2 regions of the Limosilactobacillus galli genome follow, and region 1 is predicted to be linked to the other one. Evidence: predicted binding sites of a transcription regulator. Region 1 holds the regulator's gene; the other holds the start of a gene.
What was found. Region 1 encodes NrdR, which represses ribonucleotide reductase genes. Its sites were predicted from a motif close to ACACNATATATNGTGT; they were not measured.

Region 1 (13,238 bases):
TCAGCTTACATCGACGGCTTTGCCAGCTCCCTCAGCCGGGCCGACAAGGTTTACGTTACCCCAATCTTTGGTTCCATCCGGGAAAACAAGGGGAACATCTCCAGTGCCGACCTTGAGGCTAAGATTCCGGGTAGTGAAGGTATCGACATGGACACGATGGACAAGCTGGCCCAGTACCACAATGCCGTTCTGATCTTCATGGGTGCCGGTGACATCGAGAAGTACGAAGATAAGTATAAAGAAATTCTTAATAAGTAGGATTGCTGAATGAAAATGGTAGTGATAGCTACCATTTTTATGTTATTTTAAAAGTGTTTATTTTTTCATAATTAAATAAGAAAGAGGGATTATCTGATGGATAACTTTTCTGGTGATTCCGGCCGCCGGATCGTCACCGATTCGGCGGGCGTGAACCGGTTTTTGACCCGGATGTACGGGAACATGACCCTGGCTGTCCTGGTATCCGCCCTGAGCGCCTACCTGACAATGACGGTCTTTCGTGTTCAGGTGATGAGCTTCTTTGGGGCCCACCCGGCAATGGTCTGGATTGTTCTTTTGCTGCCAATCGCGCTTTCAATGGGGGTCAGCTTTAGTGCGACCCGGAATCCAGCTGGTGGGTTCGTCATGCTGATGCTGATCTCGATCATCTACGGGGTTGAATTTGCCCTGATTGCCGGGGTCTACACTGGTACTGATATTGCGGCGGCCTTTGTTTCATCCGCTGCGGTCTTTGCCACGATGGCCATCTACGGGACGGTAACGAAGCGCGATTTGAGCCGGTTCGGTGCCCACGCCATGGCGGCCCTGGTGGCCCTGATGATCGCCTGGATCATTAACATGTTCTTACACAGTCCGGCAATCACCTACATCTTCTCCTTCATTGCGGTCATTATCTTTGTTGTTCTGACGGCTTGGGATGCCCAGAAGATGAAGCAGATTTACATGAACTACAGTGATCAAAACACCATGACGGGGCTGGCAATCGTGGGGGCCTTACAGCTCTACCTTGACTTCGTCAACCTCTTCATCTCATTCCTGCAGATCTTCGGAATGAGCAATCGGGACTAAAAATAAAAGCCAAACTAGGGAAATGCCTAGCTTGGCTTTTTAATTTTGGCCTTCACGCGACCACTTCTGAATGTAGTAGGTGACATTGACGATGAGAATCACCAGGCCCGCGATTCAGATGGTCCGCATTCTCATGAGGGGCTGGAGCTGGGCGGAAACGATCGCCCACAGGGTAAAACTGACGACGATCAGGCTGTAATCGATGGCAGCCTGGCGCTGGCTTTGGTCGTGGTGGAAGCAGTACTCGCTCCAGGCCACGACCGATTTCTTGATGTTGCCGCTGGTGAAGACGTTGCTGTAGCCAAACCCCTCAATCTTGGCAAAAGCGGCATTCTGCATGGCCAGACCAAACGATAGTGCCGGGACACTGATGTAGGTTGGAAAGCTGGCAGGCAGTCCCCCGACGATCATCCCAATGATCAGGATGGGGATCAGGCAGAAGACCTGCCAGTAGTGGTCGATGTGAGCGTGGAAGATGCTGACAATGGCCAGGCCGACAATGTAGGCGATCAGGGAGGCCAGCCGGTCAAACACGCCGAAGAAATTATGGCTGGCCAGGGCGGCACTTAAAAAGACGATGTTCCCAGTCTGAGCAGCTGCCAGGGTATGGTTGAACTGAATATAAGTGAAGGCATCGGTGAAGCCGCCGCAAAAGGTTAGCGCAATGGCGAAGAAGCGGGCCTCGGCCAGGTGGCGTTGGTCGAATATGTTATGCATAATGAATCATCTCTTAAACAGTAGTCAGTCTCCATTATATTCCCGGAAAGACCGATCAGGAAGGTAACCTCAGCTGCTAATCTTTGGTACAATTGTTTTTAGAAACAGAAGGGCGGGAATTAAATGACAAAGCAATTACTATTGATTGATGGTAACAGTATCGTTTTCCGGGCATTTTTTGCCATGCATAGTCAGATTGACAAGTTTACCAATAAGGATGGCCTGCACACGGCGGCCATCTACGGCTTCAAACTAATGCTGGACCATGTACTGGCCAACTTCCACCCGGATGCGGCTCTGGTGGCCTTTGATGCGGGCAAGGTGACTTTCCGGACCAAGATGTACAGTGATTATAAGGGTGGCCGGAACAAGACCCCTGAAGAGCTGACCGAGCAGCTTCCTTACGTGCGCCAGCTGGTCAAGGCTTCCGGCTTGCACAGCTATGAGCTGGCCAACTATGAGGCCGACGACATCATCGGTACCCTGGCCAAGGAGGCTGATGATGCTGGTTACGAGACCCTGATCGTGACGGGGGACCGGGACCTGACCCAGCTAGCCAGCGATCACACTACGGTGGCGGTAACTCATAAGGGAGTTACGGAAACCGAGCATTACACCCCGGCCCACGTCGAAGAGAAGCTGGGAATCACCCCCCGGCAGATTATTGACATGAAGGCGCTGATGGGGGACAGCTCGGATAACTACCCGGGCGTTACCAAGATCGGCGAGAAGACGGCCCTGCGGCTGGTCAAACAGTTTGGCTCGGTTGAGGGCATTTATGACCATATTGACGACCTCAAAAAGAGCAAGATGAAGGAACACCTGGTGGAAGAGGAGAAGATCGCCCGCGAGTGCAAGACGCTGGCAACGATCCTGCAAGACGCCCCGATCAAGGTCGGCTTGAAAGACATCACCTACCAGGGCGAGCAGACTGAAGAACTGGTTGACTTCTACCAGCAGATGGACTTCAAGTCCTTCCTGGCGAAGATGAACGTCTCCCCGGAGGATAGTGATGAACCGGCAGTGGCGCCGATTACGTATGAAGAATTAACTGCTGGCCGGCTTGCTGACCAGGTAGCTAAACTGCAGGGCTCAGTCAGCTTCTACCTTGAGATGCCCGAGGCCAACTACCACCTGTCGCCGTTTGCCGGCTTCGTGATCGGGGATGGTCAGCACTGGCTGGTCAGCCGCGATGTCGAATTACTGAAGCAAGAACCACTGAAGAAACTTCTGGAAGACCCGGCGGTAGAGAAGAACGTCTTCAACGCCAAGAGGCAGATTGTGGGTCTCCACCGGCTGGGGATCGACCTGGCTGGAGTCGACTTTGACCTTCTGCTGGCTTCATATTTGCTGAACACCAACGATAACAGCAATGACCTGGGTAAGGTTGCCGGCGAGCACGACTACCATAACGTCCAGACAGATGAAGAGGTTTACGGCAAGGGTGTCAAGCGGGCAGTTCCAGAAGATGATGACGTCTTCTTTACCCACCTTGCCAACAAGGCACGGGCAATTATGGAGCTGCGCCAGCCCCTCTACGACCAGCTCAAGGAGAACCAGCAGATGCCGCTCTACACTGACATCGAGCTGCCGCTGACCCGGGTCCTGGCCAAGATGGAGATGACCGGGGTCCGCGTGGATGCCCAGACACTGAAGAACATGGGCAGCAAGCTTCAAGAACGGCTGGCCGAGATTGAGAGTGAGATCTATTCACAGGCCGGCGAGGAGTTCAACATCAACTCCACCAAGCAGCTCGGCCATATCCTCTTTGAGAAGCTGAAGCTGCCGGTCATCAAGAAGACCAAGACCGGCTACTCTACGGCGGTCGATGTCCTAGAGAAACTGGCGGACCGGTCACCGATCGTTGCTGAGATTCTGGAATACCGGCAGATCGCTAAGCTGCAATCAACTTACATCTTGGGTCTTCTGAAAGTGATCCACTCCAGTGACCAGAAGATTCACACCCGGTACCTGCAGACCTTGACGCAGACTGGGCGCCTGTCTTCGGTTGATCCTAACCTGCAGAACATCCCGGTTCGGCTGCCCGAGGGCCGGCAGATTCGGCGGGCATTTGTGCCGAGTCACGATGGCTGGCAGATCTTCTCCTCCGACTATTCACAAGTTGAATTGCGGGTGCTGGCCCACATCACGGGTGATAAGAACCTCCAGGAGGACTTCAAAAACGGCGAAGATATTCACGCCAGCACGGCCCGGCGGATCTTCCATCTGCCGGCCGACGCCCCGATTGATCGGAACATGCGGCGGCGGGCCAAGGCGGTCAACTTCGGGATCGTCTACGGAATCAGTGACTACGGTCTGGCCCAGCGGATTCACGTCAGTCGGGCGCAGGCGCATGAATTTATCCAGAACTACTTCCATGAGTTCCCAGGGGTGGAAAAGTACATCCGCGACACCATTGCCTACGCCAAGGAACATGGCTACGTGGAGACCATCACCCACCGGCGCCGCTACCTGCCGGATATCAACGCCAAGAGCTTCAGCCGGCGGTCGTTTGCGGAACGGACTGCGATGAACACCCCAATCCAGGGGAGTGCCGCTGATATCATCAAGATTGCTATGATCCGGATGCAGCGGGAATTGGAGGACCGTCACCTCCAGGCCAAGATGCTTCTTCAGATCCATGACGAACTGGTCTTTGAGGCGCCGAAGGAAGAAATCCCGGTATTGCAAAAGCTGGTTCCCCAAGTGATGGACTCAGCGGTTAAGCTGGACGTTCCACTGAAGGTGGACAGCAAGTTTGGCGATACCTGGTACGATCTTAAAAAGTAAGGAAGTCATTAAAGTTGCCAGAATTACCAGAAGTTGAAACCGTCCGGCGGGGTCTATTGAAGATTGCCAAGGGACGCAGGATTAACACAATTGATGTTTACTATGGCAAGACGATTACCAACGATGTTGAGGAGTTCCGTCAGGCCCTGATCGGTCAGACGATTGAGGATATTGACCGGCGCGGCAAGTACCTTCTCTTTCGGTTCAGCAACAACCTGACGATGGTTTCGCACTTGCGGATGGAGGGCCAGTACTTCAGCCAGCCCATCGGCGGACCGATTGACAAGCATACCCACGTTGTCTTCCAATTTACGGACGGGACGGAGCTCTGCTACCACGATACCCGGAAGTTTGGCCGGATGACCCTGGTTCGAACCGGGGATGAGATGCAGGTTGGCGGTCTCAAGACGATTGGTCCGGAACCGACCCCGGAGACCTTTAAGCTGGATTTCTTTAGGGACGAACTCAAGAAGAGCCGGGGGAAGATCAAGCCTTTCCTCCTCAACCAGCGGCACGTGGCGGGACTTGGCAACATCTATGCCGATGAGGTCCTGTGGATGAGCCGGATCAACCCGGAGCAACCAGCCAACTCGCTGACTGACCAGCAGATCAAGAACCTTCATGCCAACATCATCAAGGAACTAGCCCAGGCCATCAAGTACAAGGGGACCACGGTTCATACCTTTGCCAATGCCTTCGGTGACGCCGGGGGCTTCCAGGAACGGCTCAACGCCTACGGACATGGCGGGGATAGGTGCCCGCGTTGTGGAACCAAGATGGTTAAGATCAAGGTTGCTCAGCGCGGAACCACCTATTGTCCGCACTGCCAGCCGCTGCGGGAGGACCTGCCATGACGAAGATAATCGGTCTGACCGGCGGAATCGCCAGCGGCAAGTCCACCGTCAGTAACTTGTTGCGACAGGCGGGGATCCCGATTGTCGATGCCGACCAGGTTACCCGTCAGGTGCAGCGGCCCGGCTCTTCGGCCTTGGATAAGCTGGCGGCCGCGTTTGGCAACCAAGTCATCCAGCCGGATGGAAGTCTCGACCGTGCTCAGCTGGGCCGCCGGGTTTTCGCCGACACGGCGGCACGACAAGAGCTCAACCAGATCATGCAGCCCCTGATTTGGGATGCGATCTGGCAGGCAGTGGAAACTTTCAAGAAGCAGGGGGTGCCCAACGTTATTCTGGATGTGCCTCTCTTATATGAGCAGCACTACGATGAGGACTGTGACTTAGTGGTAGTGGTGACGGTCAGTCCAGAGCCCGAGCTGAGACGGCTGATGGCGCGTAACCACTATTCGGTAGCGGAAGCCCGGGCTCGGATTGCTGCCCAGATGCCGTTGAAGGAGAAGGCGGCGCGGGCCGACGTGGTGATTAACAACGACGGCAGCCCGGCACAAACCCGGCAGCAGGTGGCACAATTGGTTGAACACCTGCAGAGCACGCGGTAAAATAAAGTACTACCTATGTTAAAAGGAGGGGAACGCTTTGCGATGCCCACATTGTCATAAGAATGGTTCGCGGGTGGTCGACAGCCGCCCCAGCGAAGACAGTACCTTCATTCGGCGCCGGCGTGAATGCGTCCACTGCGGTTTTCGCTTCACCACTTTTGAACGCTACGAGGAGACGCCGCTGCTCGTCATCAAAAAGGACGGTACCCGTCAAGAGTTCAGCCGGCAAAAGATCCTCAATGGGATTGTCCGGTCGGCGGAGAAACGGCCGGTGAGCATGGAGCGCTTGACCAAGCTGACGGATAAGGTGGAGAAGCAGGTGCGCGGTCTCGGCGAAAATGAGGTTTCTAGCCAAATCATCGGCAAGTTTGTGATGAATGAACTGAAGAACGTCGACGAGATTGCCTACATCCGCTTTGCCAGTGTCTACCGGCAATTTAAGGACGTGGATGCCTTCATGAGTGAGCTTGAGACGATGGTCAAGGATGAGCATAAAAAGAAGTAGGGGGTTAGATCGTGACAACGCGGCCAAACTTTGATCCACAGGCGGGGTACCTGGTTACCGCCGCGGCCGACTTTATCAACTTTAACGATCAAGTCTTTACTGATTATTACCAGCCGGTTTTAGGACCGGTGGCCTTCAGCCTCTTCTATGCGCTGCGCAGCCAGCTGCTTGATCACCCGACCCTAGCCGATCGTCGGCTGCAGTCAGCTCTGCTGGTGCAGGTGAATGCTGGCCAGAGCCAGGTGAGCGAGGGCCTGCGCCGCCTGGAGGGGATGGGCATCGTTCAGACGTATTTTCAGCACGACGCTCAGGGGGACCTGTACGTCTATGAGCTTCAGGCGACCCTTTCCCCGGAGCGCTTTATTAATGACAACCTGCTGAGTGTGCTTCTATTAGAGGCAATCGGTGAACAGGTTTTTTCCCGCTTGGCTAAAGGCGCTCATCGCTATCAGCTGGTTGCCGACCGCACACAGCTGAAAAACGTCAGCCACCGCTTCTTGGATGCCTATCAAATCGATCAGCACGAATTGGTTCACGTTCCTGAAGTCATTAAACAGGCCCAAACGACTGCTGCGGTAACAGAAAAGCATTCGCTGGTGGCGGACAGCAGTGACTTCGATTGGGCCACACTGCTGACCCTCCTCAAGAGCCAGCCGGTGGTCAAGGAAGACCTCGCTGATCATCGTGAGTTAATTGAAGTGGAACACCAGCTGTATGGGATTGATGAACCGACTATGGCCCGTCTGATCAGGGGAGCACTTGACCTAGCCACCAATCATTTTGACGCGCGGAAATTTAAGCGGCAGGTGGCGGCCCAGTATAAGCAGCCAGCGTCTGTGCCGGAATCCGCCAATCCCAAGCAAAAAGAGGTCGTTGACGATAAGCAATTAACTGCCAAGGACCGCCAATTGTTGAAGAGCACTAACAACTACGCGCCAGTGGCCTTTCTCCAGGCCCTCAAGGAGCAGACGGGCGGTTATGTAACCGCCGGGGAACGCAACGTCTTGACTCGGCTGGTCCAGGATGGCAAGCTTCCATCGTCGGTCATCAACGTCCTCGTCTGGTACGTCATTGCAGATCTGGGCAACGCTACGCTGAAGGGCAACTTTGTCGATGCCATTGCCAACGACTGGCTGCGGGCTGGTGTTCATGATGGTGCTGGAGCGTTACTTCAGCTCAAGAAGTTTAACCAAGAAAAACAGCAGCCGGGGACGACAAAACGGTTCAGCACTAAGCGCAACCGCCAGCGGATGGAAATTCGCGAAACAATGCCTGACTGGAGCAAACAGGATCAGGTAACCCGGACCAAAAAGGCTTCGGCAGCGGCTCTCGCCAAGGCCCGGGCCCGGCAGCGCAGCAATCGTAAGGGAAGGTGATTGGTTTGGAACCACTAAATAAGACAATTCAAAAGATGATGCAGGGGCGCAACGTTGCGGCCAGCATGGATCAGGTGATGAAGCAGGTCTACCAGGATCCCGAAGTGCGCGCTTTCCTGACCAGCAACCGTGACCGCCTTACGAAAGAGAATATTCGGCGGGGCCGTTCGAAGCTGTACGAGTTTTATCATGAAAAGCAGCTGATCAAGGCGGGCAAGGCCACTGTGGCTCCCGGCTACTCCCCGCAGCTGCAGCTGGTGGCCGGCCAGATTGATGTGACCTACGTACCGACCCAGCAGCTGATTGAACGCCGGCAGCAGGAACACTTGCGCCACCTGGTCAACTCGATCAACATGCCGAAGTTTATCCGCCGGGCCACGATGGATGACTATTACCTCGATGACCAGAACGGGACGGCCGGCCGGGTGATGGCTTACAATGCCGCTAACGACTTCATCGACCACTATCAGGCTGACCACTTCCGGCCGGGCCTGTACCTGACGGGGAGCTTCGGCGTCGGCAAGACCTACCTGCTGGCGGCAACCGCCAATGAACTGGCTAAGCACGATGTGGCCACCACGCTGGTCCACTTCCCGAGTTTTGCCGTCGAGATGAAGAACTCGATCCGCAACAACGAGGCCGGCGCAAAAATCGACGCGGTTAAGAAGGTCCCGGTATTGATGCTCGATGACATCGGTGCGGATGCCATGTCGACCTGGGTGCGGGATGACGTTCTTGGGGTGATCCTGGAGTACCGGATGCAAGAGGAGCTGCCGACCTTCTTCAGTTCCAATTTCTCGATGGACCAGCTCGAAAAGCAGCACCTTGCAATCAATAACCAGGGGGTTGTGGAGCCGGTCAAGGCCGCCCGGATCATGGAGCGGATCAAGTTCCTCTCCAGAGAGATCGAAATGAATGGTGAAAATCTCCGAAAAAAGGGATAAGTGCTTGACATTTGTCGGTTAATTTTGTAGTCTAGTAAACGTTGAAAGAAAAAGCAGAAGCACCCGCTTCTCGCCTGGGCGATAAGGATCGTCGGGCTGACGAGATGAAATTGAGCAGACGAACGAGGTCTGTTCCTATTTAGCGGGGTGCATCTGGTACCCCGCTTTTTTTGCTTGATCTTTCGCTAATAAAATTGGAGGTGCGTTGCCATAGCACAAGATATGATTGTCAATAACGGTATTCGTGCACGGGAAGTGCGGCTGATTGATCAAAACGGTGAACAGCTTGGGATCAAGTCAAAGCGTGAAGCACTTCAATTGGCAGAAGATGCCAACCTTGATTTGGTGTTAGTTGCACCAAAGGCACGGCCAGCTGTTGCCCGCATTATGGATTACGGTAAGTACCGTTTCGAGATGCAAAAGAAAGAGCGTGAAGCTCGTAAGAAACAAAAGACAGTAACCGTTAAGGAAATTCGTTTGAGCCCATCAATCGACACGAACGACTTCAATGTTAAGTTGAAGCGGGTTCGCAAATTCATCGAAAAGGGTGACAAGGTTCGGGTTTCGTTACGTTTCCGTGGCCGTGCAATCACGCACAAGGATATCGGTCGTGACATGATTGAACGGATGGCTGAAGAAACTTCAGACATTGCTACTGTTGTCCAACGTCCAAAGATGGAGGGACGGAGCATCTTCCTGACGCTCGCCCCAGCTGCTGATAAAGCGAAAAATTAATTTAAGAAGGTAGGAATAAGTTATGCCAAAGATGAAGACTAACCGCGCTGCTGCAAAGCGTTTCAAGCGTACTGCTAATGGTGGATTCAAGAGTGGTAACTCATTTACCAGTCACCGTTTCCACGGTAAGACCAAGAAGCAACGTCGTCAATTACGTGGCTTGAGCATGATGGACAAGTCCAACGTAAAGCGTTACAAGAAGTTACTGCCATTCAAGTAAACTTCAATCATTCAAATAATACATATACGTAGGAGGATTTCAACATGCGAGTTAAAGGTGGAACTGTTACGCGCGCACGTCGTAAGCGCATTATGAAGTTGGCAAAGGGTTACCGTGGTTCAAAGCACCGTCTTTTCAAGACTGCTAAGGACCAAGTAATGAAGAGTTACGTTTACGCTTTCCGTGATCGGAAGGTCAACAAGCGTAAGTTCCGTGAACTCTGGATTGCCCGGATCAACGCTGCTGCGCGGATCAACAACATTAGCTACAGCAAGCTGATGCACGGTCTGAAGCTGGCTAACATTGACATCAACCGGAAGATGTTAGCTGACTTGGCTGTCAACGACCCAAAGGCATTCACTGCCATCGTTGAAGAAGCCAAGAAGGCCCTCAACTAAGACTTAAATTGAGCCACCCATCCCTTTATACCGATGGGTGGCTTTTTTAATCGAATGGGTTGTCAGATCAATTGAAACCCGTCTGAACAATCGTTATAATTAATCTAATACTGCATTACGAGGTGCAATCTTGTTAGAAAAATTTAAGCCGACCTGGATGGTGAAGAATATCTACCAGGTCTCACCACAAGAATTACGTGCTAAGGGCATTCGCGCCGTGTTCAGCGACCTGGATAATACCCTGATTGCCTGGAATAACCCTGATGGGACTCCCGAATTGCGGCGGTGGATAGACGAGCTTCATGCGGCTGGGATCCCGCTGATCGTGATCTCAAATAACAGTAAGCAACGGGTCGCCAAGGCAACGGCCAGTTTAGACCTGCCCTTTATTTCCCGGGCCCTGAAGCCCCTGAGCTTTGGGATTACCCGGGCCCGGCGAAAACTGGGCCTGAAAAAGCATGAGGTAGTAATGGTCGGTGACCAATTGATGACTGACGTGGCGGCGGCCAACCAGGCGGGGGTCTATAGTATCCTGGTTAAGCCGCTGATCGACACCGACAAGTGGGTTACCTGGCCGAACCGCTTCATGGATAACCTAGTTGAAGAGAAATTAGCGAAGAAGTATCCAAAATTGAAATGGCAGGAGGGATTGACTAAATGAGCGAACAAGACGAAGAACTGCGGTGCATCGGGTGCGGGGCGGTCATCCAATCGACGGACCCAGATGCCCCCGGCTACACGCCTAAGTCGGCGGTTGAAAAGGGGCTGGCGAACAACGAACTGTACTGCCAGCGCTGCTTCCGCCTGCGGCACTACAACGAAATTGCACCGGTCTCGCTTTCCGATGATGACTTTTTGAAGTTGCTGAGCCAGATCGGCCAGGCCAAGGCCCTGATCGTCTATGTCGTCGATATCTTTGATTTCAACGGCAGCCTGATTCCGGGCCTCCACCGTTTTGTCGGTGACAATCCGGTCCTGCTGGTCGGCAATAAGGAAGACCTCCTGCCGCATTCACTGCGCCGGTCCAAACTGCGGGATTGGATTCGTCAGCAGGCCAACATTGCGGGGCTGCGACCAATCGATACGGTGCTGGTTTCTGCTAAGAAGAACCACCAGATCGACGAGCTCCTGGACACGATCGAAAAGTACCGGGGGGACCGAGATGTCTACGTGGTTGGGGTTACCAATGTCGGCAAGTCGACCCTGATCAACCAGATCATCAAGCTGCGGACCGGGGTTAAGGACTTGATCACGACCTCCCGCTTTCCGGGAACGACCCTGGATGAGATTGAGATTCCATTGGATGACGGTCACCGGCTGGTCGATACACCGGGGATCATCCATCCCCACCAGATGGCCCATGTGCTGTCACCAAAGGCCCTGAAGCTGGTGGCCCCGCAGAAAGAAATCAAGCCGCGGACCTACCAGTTAAATCCCGACCAGACCCTCTTTTTGGGCGGGATCGCCCGTTTCGATTACCTGAAGGGGGACCGGGCCGGTCTGGTGGCCTACTTTGACAACAACCTGACGATCCACCGGACCAAATTGGCGAATGCGGATCGCTTCTACGAGAAACATGTTGGGGAACTGCTGACACCGCCAACCAAGGACGAGTTGGATAGCTTCCCGCCACTGGAGCGTGAGGAATTTCGGGTTCACGAGAAGAGCGACATTGTCTTTGAAGGCCTGGGCTGGATTACCGTTCCGGCGGGAACAACCGTTGCGGCCTGGGTTCCCAAAGGCGTGGCGGCATTGATCCGCCGCGCGATGATTTAACGAAGTGAGGTTTAACATGCAATTACGAGGAAAACAAAAACGTTTTTTACGGGCGCAGGCCAACCACCTGCAACCGATCTTTGCCGTTGGTAAGGAAGGCCTGACCAAGCAATGGCTGGCTCAACTGGATGGGGCCCTCGACCGGCGGGAGCTGATCAAGGTCAACATTCTGCAAAATGCTGACGTCACCACGGCAGAGCTGAAGGATTTCATTGAGCAGCACACCGACATTCAGGTGGTGCAATCAATTGGCCGGGTCTTGGTCCTGTTTAAGGTATCGGCTAACAAGGACCTGCGAGAGTTATCCGACCGGGTCGCACGGATTTAAGGGAGTGTAATTATGCAGCGTTGTCGAGTATTTGCCAATCCGCGACCGCGGGTGCAACCGGAGACAGTTTCGGCCGGGCGCCGGCACCGGGTCGGCATCTATGGCGGGACCTTTAACCCGATCCACAATGCGCATCTCCTGGTGGCCGACCAGGTGGGGCAATCCCTGTCGCTGGAAAAGGTGAAGTTCATGCCGGATGCTACGCCGCCGCATGTCGACAAGAAGACGGCCATCGATGCTGAGTTGCGGCTGGCAATGATCAAACTGGCGATCAAGAACAATCCCCTGTTTGGCATCGAGGAGAGCGAACTGCGCCGGGGCGGAGTCAGCTATACCTATGACACGATGAAGAAGATGATTGAGCAGCACCCGACGACGGATTACTACTTCATCATCGGCGGCGACATGGTGGACTACCTTCCTAAGTGGCACCGCATTGATGAGCTGGTTCGCCTGCCGCGTTTTCACTTTGTGGGGGTTCGGCGGCCAGGAGCTAAGAACGAGGCGGCCTACCCGGTGATCTGGGTGGATGTGCCGCTGGTCAGCTTTAGTTCGACGGATATCAGGCGGCGGGTTGAACAGGGCCTGCCGATCAGGTACATGGTTCCCGACGCCGTGGCCGCATTTATAAAGGAGCATCACTTGTATCATGAATGAAGAAACAATTGAGTATACGCATCACTATATTCCACTGACCCATGACCAGCTAGTTGACCGGCTGCAGGCCGCCTTGAAGCCCAAGCGCTTCCACCATGTCCTGCGGGTTGAACAGACGGCCATGGAACTGGCCAGGCAGAACGGAGTCGATGTCGAAAAGGCCAGCATTGCGGGACTCTGCCATGATTATGCCAAGCAGCGGCCTGACCAAGACTTCATTGATGAGATTCATAAGAAGGGGCTCGATTCGGACCTGTTAAACTACGGTAAT
Region 2 (5,885 bases), on a different contig from region 1:
GCTGATGGTAAGAAAGAGGTTAGTGCTGCACACGATATCTATGGAATTGGCTATAATACCCGCGGTACCGGTTATGGGGTCACCAGCAATGATGGCCTGGGCGACACCTACGCCGAGCTTTCCATCTCGGATCAGCACGCTTGGTTCTACCGTGACGGCAAGTGTGTCTTCGATGCCGATGTCGTAACGGGGGCCAACAACCCCGAGCAGGAAACGCCAAAGGGAGTTTGGTACATCATGTACCAGCAGTCACCATCTGTGCTGCGCGGTAAGAACAGCGATGGCTCAAATTACGCCAGCAAGGTTCAGTACTGGTCCCAGTTCACCGACAGCGGCTGTGGCTTCCATGACGCCAGCTGGCGGAAGAATTGGTCAAAGACGGCTTACCTGAGCGGCGGGAACGTTGCCACCGGCGGTTCGCATGGTTGCGCCAATATGCACCCGAGTGATGCCGGCACCGCCTACCACGATCTTCAGGTCAATGAGCCGGTAATTGTTTACTAGCTAGATATGAGTCCCAGAGCAATCTGGGGCTTTTTTGTTGGCGCAAAAAGACGTGGCTTCATTGATTTCCCGTAATTAGTTATTAGAGGACGAAAAAAGGGGGAGATTAACGATGAAGAAGCCATTTATAATTGGGACGGTTGCGGCACTGACCATTGCCAATACAGGGGTGACGGGGATCGCCAGCACGCTGGACAATCCCCGTCAGGAAGCTGAACATGTGATTGTTGACCAGGTGCCGGCTGATGAGCAGGAGATCCAGGAACGCGGCCCGGCCTACGCTGATGAGTTTCTGGCGGCCTTTCACCAGCTCAGCACGACCTATGAGCAGGTATTCAGACAAGGGGTGGCTGATGCTGAGCAGGGTTATCGACGGGCGCCAGGAGGGAGTAATCTGGTGGAAGTTGCCTACCAACGCGGCTGGGAGCGGGGTCAGCAACTGATCGCTGCTGCCAGCCCGGTGGTGCCCCCAACTCAGTCGCCAGTGCCCGCTGTGTCGTCGTTTGATCCAGGACAGTCACTGCCGCCGACAACGGATTTGCCGGCTGACCAGGGCTCCTACGCGGTTCAAAAGCCGACGAACAGCCAGCGCCTCTTTATTAATCGGCTGGCGACCGTTGCGCAACAGGTCGGGGCCGAATATGATCTCTATCCTTCGGTGATCATTGCTCAGGCCGCCTTGGAAAGCGACTGGGGAAACAGCCGCTTGGGACGGGCCCCATTTCACAATCTTTTTGGCGTGAAGGGCTACTTTGCGGGTCAGACTACCAGTCAGGTGACCGGAGAGTACCAGGATGGCCGGCACCTCATGATTGTCGATAATTTTCGCCGCTATCAAAACGATTACGAGGCCCTGCAGGACTATGCGCAAACTCTTCAGGCACCGCTCTACCGCGGCGTCCATCGGCAGAATGCGCCAACCTACCGCCAGGCTACCCATGCTTTGCAGGGGCGGTACGCAACTGATCCCCAGTATGAGCAAAAATTGAACCAGCTAATTGAAGGTTACCAGTTAACCCGGTATGATCATCAGCCCCGTCAATCAGAGAGCGGGCACCAGTCACCAGTTAAGGTTAAGGTGACCGAAAGCCAGGTGCCGAAAAGTATGCGGCATCCCAAGCCCGCACATAGGAAAGCGGGTCATCATCATTTCCCAACAATTATCTCGATTGCTAGCGGGGCGGGTTCAGCTGGCCTGATTGAGCTGGGACGACGAATATTTTTTAAATAAAAAAGGCCGAGAATTATTCTCAGCCTTTTAATATATTAACGAATGGAAGCCAGTCGTTCGTCGATCATTCCCAGAACGGTTTCGACGTTCTTCGGGTCTTCCAAATCATAGGTTTCCAGGTCGATCTTCATCTTTGGACTAGCATCGTAATCCTTGTACCATTGCTTGTAGGCACTCCACATCTTGTAGTAGTAGTCCTTCAGTTCTGGGTTGTTGTCGATCTGCTCGTAGTCCCGGCCCCGCTTCTTGATCCGGTAGAGGATCGTTTCAAAATCGGTCTCGGAGTAAACCATGAGGTCCGGTGCCTTCTTTGGCAGCTGTTGCAAGTCCTTCATCATGTTATCGAGAAGGTTAAGGTATACCTCGAGCTCGGTATCAGTGATGTTACCTTCCGCATTGTTCTCCCGCGTAAACAGGGCATCCTCGTAGATAGAACGGTCGAGGACGTTATTGTCATCAGACAGTGCCTGCTTGATCATCGAGAACCGCTTGTTTAGAAAGTAGATCTGAAGCAGGAAACCGTATTGCTTCGGATCTTTGTAGTACAGTGGCAAAACGGGATTTTCACCGACTGGTTCGAAAAATGCTTTAGTGTTTAAGTGTTCGGCAATCTTTCCCGTAAGTGTAGTCTTGCCGACACCAATCATTCCTGCTGTAATAATCACCATGATGGCCCCTCTTTACTTTTAATAACACAAAAACCATCTTACTACAAAATGTTGTGGATTCCTATGGTAAATTTTGCTAGATTTAGTAGGAAGGATGATTTATTGATCGTTTAATAATTGCAAAAGTCCGGCCGCTGGGGGATTAACACCCGGTCGAAAATAAAATATTAAATAGTAAGGTGAAGAAAAATGACAAAAATGGCAGAAAACACGGTCCGCGAACGGTTGGCCTTGGCCAAGCAGCAGGGATACCTGGTGGAGGTTCATAACCTGCCGGGGGATGATTACTTTAATGTTGGCTTCGTGGTCGGGATGGACCAGCTGTTTTGCCTGCTAATCAGCATTGATTGGGATGGCAAGATCAACGGCCTGATTGTGATCCGGATCAGTAGTATTCAAGCGGTGCTCAAACAGACTGACTATCTGACGACAGTTTCGGAGAAAACCAAGGTGGCCCACCGTTACCACTACTTTGACGTTTGGCGTGTGCAAAAATTTCTGGATGAACATCCGGCGATTACCAGCGGCAACCTGCTGGAGAATGCCCTGCAGGATTCCTATTCTAATGACTTGCCGGTGGTGATTGGGACAAGAAAGTATAAGGGCAACGATGACTTTACCGGCAAAATTGCCCAGCTTGACCGGATCCAGCTGGTGCTGCACTACTTCAATGAACACGACCTGTCATCCCTGTGGGAATACCAGGTGCTCCTGGCCCAGATCGATTACCTGCGCTTCCGGGGTACCCAAATGGCCACCGCTCAGCAGATTTTTGCGGATATTTTTCCTGAAGATTAATTGCAACGATCCCCAAATTAATATAAAGTTAATGGTAATAAACGAAAGTGGTGGGATCCAAAAATGGGGAAAAAAGTAACAATTCGCGACATTGCTCGGTTAGCCGGGGTCTCGGTAACAACGGTGTCACAGATTCTGAATGGCAAGGGGGAGCGTTTCAGCCAAAAGACCCGGGACAAGATTTTTAAGCTGCGGGACGAATATGGCTACGTGCCCGACTTTAATGCCCGGAGCTTGATCTTGCGGCAGTCATCAAGCATGATCGGGGTCCTGGTGCCCAACATCAGCAGTCCCTTCTTCGGAACCTTTGTTGAGGGGGTCCAGCACGTTGCCCAGCATGAACGGATGATCCCGCTGATTTTCAGTGCTGACCGCAATGCTGAATTGGAGCAGAACTACCTTTCGCAGATGCTCGAGCGGTCGATTGACGGCCTGATCATCGCCAGTGCCACCATGACGACTGATACGATCAACCGGATCATTGGGGCGCGCGATGTTCCGTACATCCTTTTTGACCAGAACTATGCTCAGGAGGGGACTCGGGTACTGACCGACGACTACCGCGGTGGCGAGTTGGCGGCCCAGCACCTAGCAGACCTCGGCCATAAGAAGATTGCCATTCTGGAGCCGAATGAACTGAGCGAGAACTTTACCCAGCGGTTGACCGGGTTTCAGGATTGCCTGCGGAAGAACCATATCGAGCTTGACGTGGCGCATAACGTCATCAAGGCCCCGCTCAGCCGGCGCGGCGGTTACGATGCGGCGGCGGCGGTTATCAAAGCTGGGGTGACCGCGGCCTTTGCCGGTAACGACGATATGGCTATCGGCTTGATGCGGGGTCTGCGCGAACGCGGGGCCAAGGTACCCGATCAGATCTCCATAATGGGGTATGATGATATTTACTTGGATGAGTACGTTTCACCTCAACTGACGACGATCCGCCAGCCGATCATGGACCTAGGGATCGGGGCGGCTAAGATGCTGTTGAATAAGATCCATTCTGACCAAGAGCAGGAACAGATTCAACGGTTCCCAGTGGAGCTGGTGCAACGGCAGAGTACGGCCCGGGTCCGGTAGTCTGACTTTGGGGCCTCCTGATGAGCGAGTCAGCAGGTAACAGTATTGAATAAGCAAGTTAGGGATCACAGCCGTTTGGGTTGTGATCCCTTTTCAATTTTAGTAAACTAGGTGGAAAAAAGAGGTAAGATGATTGAAAGTAGAATACCTAATTAAAATTATCCTCCCAACCTTCGTTATCTTCGCAGTCCTGGTCTGGCTGACGGCCACCCACGTTATCTCCGGCTGGCTGATGTACCTGTTATGGGTAGTGGGCTTCGTCGGCGCCAACCTGTGGGTGACCCGGGTGACGGCCAAGCGTAGTTACCACCGGTTGCGTAAACAACGGGAGAAAGAAGCTGAGCAGCGAAAAAATGAGTAAGCTTGCAAATATTTTTAATTTCATCTACCGGGTCGGCATCATGCTGATCCTGTTTTTATTGATCCAGTTGCCGCCGGTAGCGATTTCAATTGCCAACCGGCATCCAAATAATTTTTGGCTGACCATCCTGCTAGTGGCAATCTTTTTGATGATGTTTGCCTTTATCATCGGCTGGGCGCGGCGCCTTTATCAGCAATATAACCAGCCGAATGGGGGCCGCTTGCGCATCGGGCTGGTAGTGCTCGGCTACTTCGTCTTGGTAATTGGAATGGCCTTTTTTGGGCAATTGAATGCGTTGCTGTTTCATCAGACGCAGACCGCAAATAATCAGGCGATTGCGCAGATGCTCAACCACAATCAATTGGCGACTGTGGTTTTCGCCATCTCGGCCTGTACACTGACGCCGGTAGCCGAGGAGCTGATTTTCCGCGGGGTATTGACGAACCTCTTCTTTAAGCCGAACTGGTTCTGGCCTAAGGTGGTTTTGTCGGGGCTGGTCTTCTCGTGCGCGCATATCAGCACTAACATTATCAGTTTCCTTACCTACTGTTTTATGGGGATGGTGCTGGCATACGTCTATTGCCGGTCAGGCTCGCTGAAGAATTCCATTGCCCTGCATGCCCTTAATAATATTATTGCGATGGCAGCGCTATTGAAAATTTAAAATAATAGTTGTAATCGTTTCCATAAAATGGTATATTAAAGACGTGGAAGGAAAGAAAAAACGAAAGAGGACATGATTCGTCATGGCACCTCCCACTAGATCAAAGCGCCGAAGGAAGTTACGGAGTAGGCTAGAAGCAACATAAGTGTGACCAGAAATATCGATTAAAGTTTTGAGTTCGTTTAAGTTCTGTAATAAGGTCACCAGGGTGCACTTTGGCAGTGGTAATAAGTGCGACTTTGCGGAAGTTTAGAATCAAAGAAGAAAATGAAATGTAATTAGTTCCAGTGCAAAGTGGCAAGATTCCTTCCGTGAGTTATTGAAGGACGCAGGTATTGTACCTGCGTCCTTTTGTGTATAATAGGCATGAGGTGATTAGATGTTCTTATCAACAGAAGCTTTTCCGCAGGCCCACCGAATTCTAGGAATCGTCAACGCGACGAGTCATTTGATGCTGCAAAGCAATGAAATTGATGCGTTTGAGTCAATGGACCAGCTTTTCAGCGATGTTGAGGCTAAACTCAAATCGCGGGCAACGGCTAAGGGGGCCGACGGGGTGGTCAATGTTCGCTTTACCACGAA

Region 2: a site for NrdR is predicted at 2,445-2,460, ahead of QOS10_RS06680 (deoxynucleoside kinase). Genes of this name have one in related genera too.

The regions. Positions count from the first base shown of each region.
Region 1 is NZ_CANCWK010000017.1:6,007-19,244, reverse strand. It holds gene murC (UDP-N-acetylmuramate--L-alanine ligase) at 1-258, shown strand, start outside; gene QOS10_RS05035 (Bax inhibitor-1/YccA family protein) at 355-1,068, shown strand; gene QOS10_RS05030 (YoaK family protein) at 1,183-1,785, opposite strand; gene polA (DNA polymerase I) at 1,909-4,575, shown strand; gene mutM (DNA-formamidopyrimidine glycosylase) at 4,590-5,429, shown strand; gene coaE (dephospho-CoA kinase) at 5,426-6,028, shown strand; gene nrdR (transcriptional regulator NrdR) at 6,066-6,533, shown strand; gene QOS10_RS05005 (replication initiation and membrane attachment family protein) at 6,545-7,909, shown strand; gene dnaI (primosomal protein DnaI) at 7,915-8,853, shown strand; ribosomal protein L20 leader region at 8,899-9,032, shown strand; gene infC (translation initiation factor IF-3) at 9,076-9,588, shown strand; gene rpmI (50S ribosomal protein L35) at 9,611-9,808, shown strand; gene rplT (50S ribosomal protein L20) at 9,853-10,206, shown strand; gene QOS10_RS04980 (YqeG family HAD IIIA-type phosphatase) at 10,337-10,867, shown strand; gene yqeH (ribosome biogenesis GTPase YqeH) at 10,864-11,982, shown strand; gene yhbY (ribosome assembly RNA-binding protein YhbY) at 11,999-12,310, shown strand; gene QOS10_RS04965 (nicotinate-nucleotide adenylyltransferase) at 12,323-12,967, shown strand; gene yqeK (bis(5'-nucleosyl)-tetraphosphatase (symmetrical) YqeK) at 12,960-13,238, shown strand, end outside.
Region 2 is NZ_CANCWK010000031.1:5,889-11,773, forward strand. It holds gene QOS10_RS06670 (L,D-transpeptidase family protein) at 1-504, shown strand, start outside; gene QOS10_RS06675 (glycoside hydrolase family 73 protein) at 617-1,735, shown strand; gene QOS10_RS06680 (deoxynucleoside kinase) at 1,771-2,403, opposite strand; gene QOS10_RS06685 (hypothetical protein) at 2,593-3,201, shown strand; gene rbsR (ribose utilization transcriptional repressor RbsR) at 3,265-4,278, shown strand; gene QOS10_RS06695 (hypothetical protein) at 4,412-4,639, shown strand; gene QOS10_RS06700 (CPBP family intramembrane glutamic endopeptidase) at 4,632-5,303, shown strand; gene QOS10_RS06705 (heavy metal-binding domain-containing protein) at 5,683-5,885, shown strand, end outside.